2 regions of the Aeribacillus sp. FSL K6-1305 genome follow, and region 1 is predicted to be linked to the other one. Evidence: a T-box and tRNA genes for the amino acid it is inferred to sense, from the RefSeq annotation. Region 1 holds a T-box; the other holds one or more tRNA genes.

Region 1 (4,417 bases):
TAAAATTCCAGGGCAAAGCCTGATTGTAGGCTTGCCCTTTAATTGCAATTATGATTTTTCATTTATTCTTTAGCCGATTTGATCTTATATATAAATTTGCATAAGGAAAGAATGGTTTTTGGAATAAAAACGAAAATATAGAATAAAAATATCTTTCAACAGATTGCGCTATTACCGATATAAAAGCTCGGCTCAATGCGAATGAACGATTACATTTTAAAACAAAATCGGGATCAGTTTGTTGAAATCAGCCAAACTTCTAGCAAAAGCTGCTATACGACTATGTACATCATAATTTCCCTAAGATCAAGAGCCCCCGAACGAGTGAAATCATTCAGCGTTTTTTATATGCGGAATCAGAAAATGTTGATTGCATCTTTTCTGTATTATGTGTACTATATAATGTAGTACACATAATACAAAAGAGTCCTTTTTGTAAGAAAGAAGGGTATTTGATGTTTGAAATTGACCCGAGAAGTGCCACTCCGATATATGAGCAGATCATAAAAAAAATGAAAGAACTATGTATCAAAGGTGTGTTAAAGCCTGGCGATAAACTGCCCTCTGTAAGAGAGATGTCTTCCATGATTATCGCTAATCCTAACACGGTTTCAAAGGCTTATAAAGAGCTGGAAAGAGAAGGCTTGATTGAAACGCTGAGAGGACGGGGGACATTTGTATCGAAAATGGTGCAGAAAAAGCTGGATGAAGAGAAAATTGAAATAATTAAAGAGGAGCTGCGGCAAATTATGATCGATGCATTTTATGCAGGAATCAGCTTTGAACAAATATACCAATGGATGAAAGACATGAATAACGAATTTGCCAATGCTTTTCATAAATAAAGTTTAGCAAAGAAAAAGTATTTGAATCTCTGCAGCGAGTTTCAGCTTGTTTGGCTAAAACGGTTCAGAAAAGATAAAGGAAAAACTTTGTTCGGAGGGCATATCTTATTCTTCTCGGTGTTATTCATGCAGCTTTGGCTGCCCATTAGCTAGCTAAAAAATCCCCGGAAAAACGGCATAAATTCAATTAAACCAATGCGTATCGGTAAGATTCTTGTATGAACCATGCGAGTAAACGGGCAGAATTATTTTTTGTTGGACATTAAAAAATCCCAATCCATATATTTGTCATTTTAGCTATTGCAACCAACAAAAAACGAAAATTTCCAGTGAAATGTAAATGTAATAAAATAATAAAGGATTCTTAATTTTTTTCTCCTAAAATTATAAAAGGAAATATACATTTAAAGTGAAACTATTTTGATTTTAGTTCGTTCTAATTGTTGAGCTGCTTTAAGTTGAGGTGAATAAAATGTTAAAAGACCCAAAGATATTAATATTAACGGCAAATTACGGAAACGGTCATATCCAAGTTGCTAAAACATTGGAGCAGTCTTTGCATAAGATGGGAATCAACAACGTAAAAGTTTCTGATTTAATTAGCGAGTCTCATCCAATTATGGCGGAAATTACAAGATATTTATATTTGAAAAGTTTTTCCATCGGTAAGCAATTTTATCGGTTATTTTATTATAGTGTGGACAAAATGTCTAACAAACGCATTATGAATTTGTATTTGAAGCTTGGACACCGCAAATTGAATCAGCTAGTAAGGGAGATAAATCCTGACATCATCATTAATACATTTCCTATTTCCGTTGTGCCTGAATATCGCACGCGGACAGGCGTGTTCATCCCGACATTTAATGTGCTGACCGATTTTTGTCTTCACCGAGTATGGGTTCATAAAAACATTGATAAATATTATGTTTCGTGCGACGATGTGAAGGAAAAACTGACAATGCTCAACATCCATCCAGCGCTTGTCAAAGTAACCGGAATTCCTATTCGGCCGCAGTTTGAAGAAAAAATGGAAACGATCGATTTATATAAAAAATACAATTTGGATCCGAACAAGAAAACTTTGTTAATTGCTACAGGCGCTCATGGAGTTTTAAAAAATGTAAAAGATTTGTGTGAATCATTTTTTACACGAGATGACATGCAAATAGTCGTTGTATGCGGAAATAACCAATCGCTGAAAGATGAGCTTGAACCGCTTCAGTATATTCACCCGGATCGAATAAAAGTTTTTGGCTATGTCGAAAGAATCGATGAGCTCTTTCGCATTTGTTCCTGCATGATAACAAAGCCTGGAGGGATTACTCTCAGCGAGGCGGCCGCATTAAAAGTTCCGCTTATTCTCTATAAACCTGTTCCGGGGCAGGAAAGGGAGAATGCCGATTTGTTTGCAGCAAAAGGGGCGGCGGTTGTCATCAATAAGCTTGAAAAAGTTCAAGAGACGGTCAATGATTTATTTAACCACCCTGAAAAAATGGAAAAAATGAAAATGAGCATTGCTGAATTATATAGACCAAACGCTGCTGACACGATCTTGCAGGACATTTTAAATGAAGCAGAAATGCTGCTTGATTCAAGCTTGAAAGGGTCTGTCAATTATTAATTATTAGACTGAAATCCAAATTTTTCGACATTGACTTGCATGAACTCATAAAATTCATTAAAATAACAATATGATAAGTGGATGAAAAAGCAAGAACGGTGAAAAGGATCAGTAGTGGATAAAGGCGTCTAGAGAGTTGACGGAAGGTGAAAGTCAATCGTTGTTTATTCACGAACTCCCCTTTGAGTTGCGGGTGTGAAATGTATTCCGGTACAGACTAATGCCCGACGTGTTTCCACGTTACGGAACAGAGTGAGTGCATTTGCGCTAATTTGGGTGGTACCGCGGGAAATTGTCTCTCGTCCCTTCGTCGTGGGGATGGGAGTTTTTTTATTATTTGACGCTTATACATATATATAGCAAAGGAGGATTTTTACATGTCTTACAACCATCGTGAGATTGAGAAAAAATGGCAAGATTATTGGCTAAAAAACAAAACATTTAAAACAGAGGATGATTCCGATAAACCGAAGTTTTATGCATTGGATATGTTTCCGTATCCTTCGGGAGCTGGTCTTCATGTAGGCCATCCTGAAGGTTATACGGCAACCGACATTTTGGCGCGAATGAAACGGATGCAAGGATACAATGTTCTCCATCCAATGGGATGGGATGCATTTGGACTTCCGGCTGAGCAATATGCTTTAGATACCGGCAACGATCCTGCGGAATTTACGAAAAAAAATATTGATAATTTTCGCAGACAAATTCAATCACTAGGATTTTCCTATGATTGGGATCGGGAAGTAAATACAACTGATCCGGAATATTACAAATGGACGCAATGGATCTTCTTAAAACTTTATGAAAAAGGACTTGCTTACATTGATGAAGTGCCCGTCAACTGGTGCCCGGCACTCGGAACTGTTCTTGCAAATGAAGAGGTCATCGACGGAAAAAGCGAACGGGGAGGACATCCTGTTGAACGCCGTCCGATGAAACAATGGGTGTTAAAAATCACCGAATATGCTGACAGGCTGCTGGAAGATTTAGAAGAGCTTGATTGGCCGGAAAGCATAAAGGAAATGCAGCGAAATTGGATCGGCCGGTCGGAAGGTGCGGAAGTTCATTTTACAGTCGATGGAACTGATAAAACCTTTACTGTTTTTACTACTCGTCCTGATACGCTTTTCGGTGCTACGTATACAGTGCTTGCGCCTGAACATCCGCTTGTGAAAGAAATTACAACCGAGGAACAAAAAGAAGCGGTGGAAGCCTATTTAGATCAAATTAAAAGTAAAAGCGATCTCGAAAGAACGGACTTGGCGAAGGAAAAAACAGGCGTGTTTACCGGAGCCTATGCTGTAAATCCTGCCAATGGAGAAAGATTGCCGATTTGGATTGCCGATTATGTTTTAATGAGCTATGGTACAGGTGCGATCATGGCCGTGCCTGCCCACGATGAACGGGACTATGAATTTGCGAAAAAATTTGACCTGCCGATTAAAGAGGTTGTCGCTGGAGGAAACATCGAACAAGAAGCTTATACAGGAGACGGCGAGCATGTAAATTCCGACTTTTTGAACGGATTGAATAAAGAAGAAGCAATTGAAGCGATGATCAAATGGCTGGAGGAAAACAAAAAAGGACAAAGAAAAGTGACATACCGTCTCCGAGACTGGTTGTTCAGCCGTCAACGTTATTGGGGTGAACCGATTCCGATCATCCATTGGGAAGACGGCACGATCACAGCTGTTCCTGAAGAGGAGCTGCCGTTAGTGCTTCCGGAAACAGATGAAATTAGACCTTCGGGAACCGGTGAGTCACCTTTAGCGAATATTGAGGATTGGGTGAATGTCGTTGACCCGAAAACAGGCAAAAAAGGGCGGCGCGAAACAAACACAATGCCTCAATGGGCGGGAAGCTGCTGGTACTATTTGCGCTATATTGACCCGCACAATTCAGAACAATTAGCTGATCCTGAAAAATTGAAAAAATGGCTGCCTGT
Region 2 (4,417 bases), 880 kb from region 1:
TTGATTGAAAAAGAGTGTGAAAGTAAAGGAGATAATGCTATGATTGTGAAAAAGAAGAAATTTGGTTTTTTAGTGAAGATTATATTGGTTGCCCCACCTCTGTTAGGATCAACAAGTTTTTTGGGATTTAATAAATCAAGTAATGTTGCTCATGCAGCAGAAAAGAGAGTTGTAGTAGGGTCTTATACTTTATCCAAAGCTCAATAAAGAGTTGGCTAATAATATGAAAGCAATAAAAGGTAATAGTAATCTAAAAATTGTTATTTTAGCTATTGCTACTAAATGGGGTGGAGTTGCTGGATGGGCTTCTGCATTAGCAACACAACTGAGTTCTAATTCTCTTTATAAAAAAGAAGTTATAAATGCTGCAAAAAAAGGAAAGAGATTAAAAATAACAATAACTGATTATAAAAATTACCATACATCCTATTCAGTACAAATATAATACACGATTGTAAAATAATTTAAAATGGGGCGAGATTATGAATAAAAACTCACTGATAGCATTTTTAAAAAGTTATATTAGCCTCGCGGCTATAATGTTATTGATTTATTTAATCTTAGGTCCATCTGAAAATGTATCTTTGATTTTTGTTATGGCATTAGGGCTACCAATAACGGCAATAATGGTCTTCACAGGATGGGACAAAAAGTTAAAAAAACATCTACCTTAGTAAGAAATGCAGGCTCTAGGCCTGCTTTTCTTACTTGATTATGTAATTCTTTATGCCAGGATGCCAATAAGCCATAACCTCAAATGCAGCGTTTGCCACCTCATCATTTTCTTCCTCAATCTTAACCAGATCGCTGTCCTCTGCATCACCGAGATTCATTTCCTTATGTATCTCCTTCAAAATGCCACCATATCCGATTAGTCGCCGAGCCGACAGCGCGTCGTCCAGATAGTAGACCGTATCCAAATTGTCTTCAGTCACCTTGTTGCCGCGGACAAGATCTGTATCCTTCACAGGGTACTTTGAAATTTCCAAAACAGCTTTTTGCTCCTCTATAGCCTCTCGCACTTCACTCTCGATCTGTTCAGCATCAATCTTGGTTTTCCCTTTGCCCCGCTGTATATGTACAATCGGCGTGTAATCAAGTTTCATTGCCTTTTTCCAAAGGCTTGTCCAATCTTTTTGACTAATATATAACTTGCCTGTGAAATAACTTTTCTTTACTGGTAATAACACATGAAAATGTGGATGATATGTATGTTCTTCATGATTTTTCGTGATTTCTAAAGCTCGAAAATACCCAAGGACGGCTGCATCAAATCGCTTGTACTTCGTCAAACGATTAAACCCCTTCATCATATCGGAAATCGTTTGGCGAAGCTCTCCTCCCTCGACATTCCGAACTGTCAGTGTGAGAAATAACCAAGCACAATGATATCGCCGATTGGCTTCCTCAACAATCAATTTATTGTGATATGCAATTTTTAACGACCTGCGCCAGGCATGTCCATTTTTCATGGGCAATAAAAAAACCTTAGGAATCTCCCTAAGGTTCAGTGGATTATTGGAATTGGTTGTATAAATAAATATTTGGATGGAGCCTAGCGGGATCGAACCGCTGACCTCCTGCGTGCAAAGCAGGCGCTCTCCCAGCTGAGCTAAGGCCCCTTTAAATTCCCTGGTCGGGAAGACAGGATTCGAACCTGCGACCCCATGGTCCCAAACCATGTGCTCTACCAAGCTGAGCTACTTCCCGATATGGCGCGCCCGAGAGGAGTCGAACCCCTAACCTTTTGATCCGTAGTCAAACGCTCTATCCAATTGAGCTACGGGCGCCAATATGGTGCCGAGGACCGGACTTGAACCGGTACGGTAGTCACCTACCGCAGGATTTTAAGTCCTGTGCGTCTGCCAATTCCGCCACCCCGGCAGAGAAAAGCGGAAGACGGGATTCGAACCCGCGACCCCCACCTTGGCAAGGTGGTGTTCTACCACTGAACTACTTCCGCATATGATGCGGGTGGAGGGACTTGAACCCCCACGCCATAAAGGCGCTAGATCCTGATTCTAGTGCGTCTGCCAATTCCGCCACACCCGCGTCAAAATGGTGAGCCATGGAGGATTCGAACCTCCGACCCTCTGATTAAAAGTCAGATGCTCTACCGACTGAGCTAATGGCTCATAAAAAATTTTTTCTCCTAATCCATTTTTCATTTGTCAGATGTCCCTTCCTCTGCCAGTCTTTTCGAGGATGTTGGATGCGTCGGGACAACTCGTCGCCTATTCGATGAAGCCTTGCTCGTTGCTCTACCGACTGAGCTAATGGCTCATAAAAAATTTTTTTCTTCTAATCCATTTTTCATTTGTCAGATGTCCCTTCCTCTGCCAGTCTTTTCGAGGATGTTGGATGCGTCGGGACAACTCGTCGCTTATTCGATGAAGCCTTGCTCGTTGCTCTACCGACTGAGCTAATGGCTCATAAAAAATTTTTTTCTTCTAATCCATTTTTCATTTGTCAGATGTCCCTTCCTCTGCCAGTCTTTTCGAGGATGCTGGATGCGTCGGGACAACTCGTCGCCTATTCGATGAAGCCTTGCTCGTTGCTCTACCGACTGAGCTAATGGCTCATAAAAAATTTTTTTCTCCTAATCCATTTTTCATTTGTCAGATGTCCCTTCCTCTGCCAGTCTTTTCGAGGATGTTGGATGCGTCGGGACAACTCGTCGCTTATTCGATGAAGCCTTGCTCGTTGCTCTACCTGCTGAGCAATGGCTCATGATCAAAAATATTTTTTCAGCTGTCTCTTCTGTCTTAACTATTGGGAAGACGATCAATGACATCAGGGCAAAACAACCTGCCACAAATTTGATGAAGCATTGCTTGTCTGACAACTGATTGAAAGACATATTCATAATAAAACAACTAAAATGATGCCGGCGAGAGGAATCGAACCCCCAACCTACTGATTACAAGTCAGTTGCTCTGCCAATTGAGCTACACCGGCATAATAACAACTTCAATACTCAGTTTTTGCCTTTGCTTAAATTGTTATTCCAATGAAAGTAAGCTTGCTTAAGAAGAATCTCAATGTAGTACGCTGAAGTATAATCAAAGAAGACAGAACATGCTCTCCAATTGATCTTCACGAGCATGCAAGATGGTGGAGGATGACGGGATCGAACCGCCGACCCCTTGCTTGTAAGGCAAGTGCTCTCCCAGCTGAGCTAATCCTCCTAAAAACAATTAAATAAAGGCAGCCTGGCAGCGTCCTACTCTCACAAGGGACAAACCCTCACTACCATCGGCGCTGAAGAGCTTAACTTCCGTGTTCGGGATGGGAACGGGTGTGACCTCTTCGCCATTGCCACCAAGCAGCCTTTTCTGTTTTCCTTCCTGTTGTCAAATGACATCGGAATGTCATTCTTTCAAAACTAGATAACGTTTCTTTCACGAATAGATGCTCTTTCTTGGTTAAGTCCTCGATCGATTAGTATCCGTCAGCTTCACGTGTCGCCACGCTTCCACCTCGGACCTATCTACCTCGTCATCTTCAAGGGATCTTACTCGCTTTTCGCGATGGGAAATCTCATCTTGAGGGGGGCTTCACGCTTAGATGCTTTCAGCGCTTATCCCTTCCGCACATAGCTACCCAGCGGTGCCCCTGGCGGGACAACTGGTACACCAGCGGTGCGTCCATCCCGGTCCTCTCGTACTAAGGACAGCTCCTCTCAAATTTCCTGCGCCCGCGACGGATAGGGACCGAACTGTCTCACGACGTTCTGAACCCAGCTCGCGTACCGCTTTAATGGGCGAACAGCCCAACCCTTGGGACCGACTACAGCCCCAGGATGCGATGAGCCGACATCGAGGTGCCAAACCTCCCCGTCGATGTGGACTCTTGGGGGAGATCAGCCTGTTATCCCCGGGGTAGCTTTTATCCGTTGAGCGATGGCCCTTCCATGCGGAACCACCGGATCACTAAGCCCGACTTTCGTCCCTGCTCGACTTGTAGGTCTCGCAGTCAAGCTCCCTTCTGCCTTTGCACTCTCCGAATGATTTCCAACCATTCTGAGGGAACCTTTGGGCGCCTCCGTTACCTTTTAGGAGGCGACCGCCCCAGTCAAACTGCCCACCTGACACTGTCTCCCGCCCCGATCAGGGGCGCGGGTTAGAATGTCAGTACAGCCAGGGTAGTATCCCACCGTCGCCTCAGCGCAAGCTGGCGCTCACGCGTCTCTGGCTCCTACCTATCCTGTACAAGCTGTACCCACATTCAATATCAGGCTGCAGTAAAGCTCCACGGGGTCTTTCCGTCCTGTCGCGGGTAACCTGCATCTTCACAGGTACTATAATTTCACCGAGTCTCTCGTTGAGACAGTGCCCAGATCGTTACGCCTTTCGTGCGGGTCGGAACTTACCCGACAAGGAATTTCGCTACCTTAGGACCGTTATAGTTACGGCCG

What was found. The T-box of region 1 lies ahead of leuS (leucine--tRNA ligase). A T-box ahead of a tRNA ligase gene usually reads a tRNA of that ligase, here a tRNA-Leu.
Region 2: it encodes a tRNA-Leu, which carries the amino acid that the T-box ahead of leuS (leucine--tRNA ligase) is inferred to sense. The anticodon was not compared.

What each region holds. Positions count from the first base shown of each region.
Region 1 is NZ_JBBOQV010000002.1:1,628,886-1,633,302, forward strand. Features, by position in the region: gene NST97_RS17780 (YtzC family protein) at 1-3, shown strand, start outside; gene NST97_RS17785 (GntR family transcriptional regulator) at 456-845, shown strand; gene NST97_RS17790 (diglucosyl diacylglycerol synthase) at 1,318-2,469, shown strand; T-box leader at 2,559-2,779, shown strand; gene leuS (leucine--tRNA ligase) at 2,847-4,417, shown strand, end outside.
Region 2 is NZ_JBBOQV010000002.1:750,769-755,185, reverse strand. Features, by position in the region: gene NST97_RS13440 (hypothetical protein) at 1-207, shown strand; gene NST97_RS13435 (hypothetical protein) at 224-445, shown strand; gene NST97_RS13430 (protein rep) at 705-1,472, opposite strand; tRNA gene NST97_RS13425 (tRNA-Ala) at 1,550-1,622, opposite strand; tRNA gene NST97_RS13420 (tRNA-Pro) at 1,634-1,710, opposite strand; tRNA gene NST97_RS13415 (tRNA-Arg) at 1,714-1,790, opposite strand; tRNA gene NST97_RS13410 (tRNA-Leu) at 1,796-1,884, opposite strand; tRNA gene NST97_RS13405 (tRNA-Gly) at 1,892-1,963, opposite strand; tRNA gene NST97_RS13400 (tRNA-Leu) at 1,970-2,052, opposite strand; tRNA gene NST97_RS13395 (tRNA-Lys) at 2,060-2,135, opposite strand; tRNA gene NST97_RS13390 (tRNA-Thr) at 2,886-2,958, opposite strand; tRNA gene NST97_RS13385 (tRNA-Val) at 3,113-3,188, opposite strand; rRNA gene rrf (5S ribosomal RNA) at 3,211-3,326, opposite strand; rRNA gene NST97_RS13375 (23S ribosomal RNA) at 3,422-4,417, opposite strand, start outside.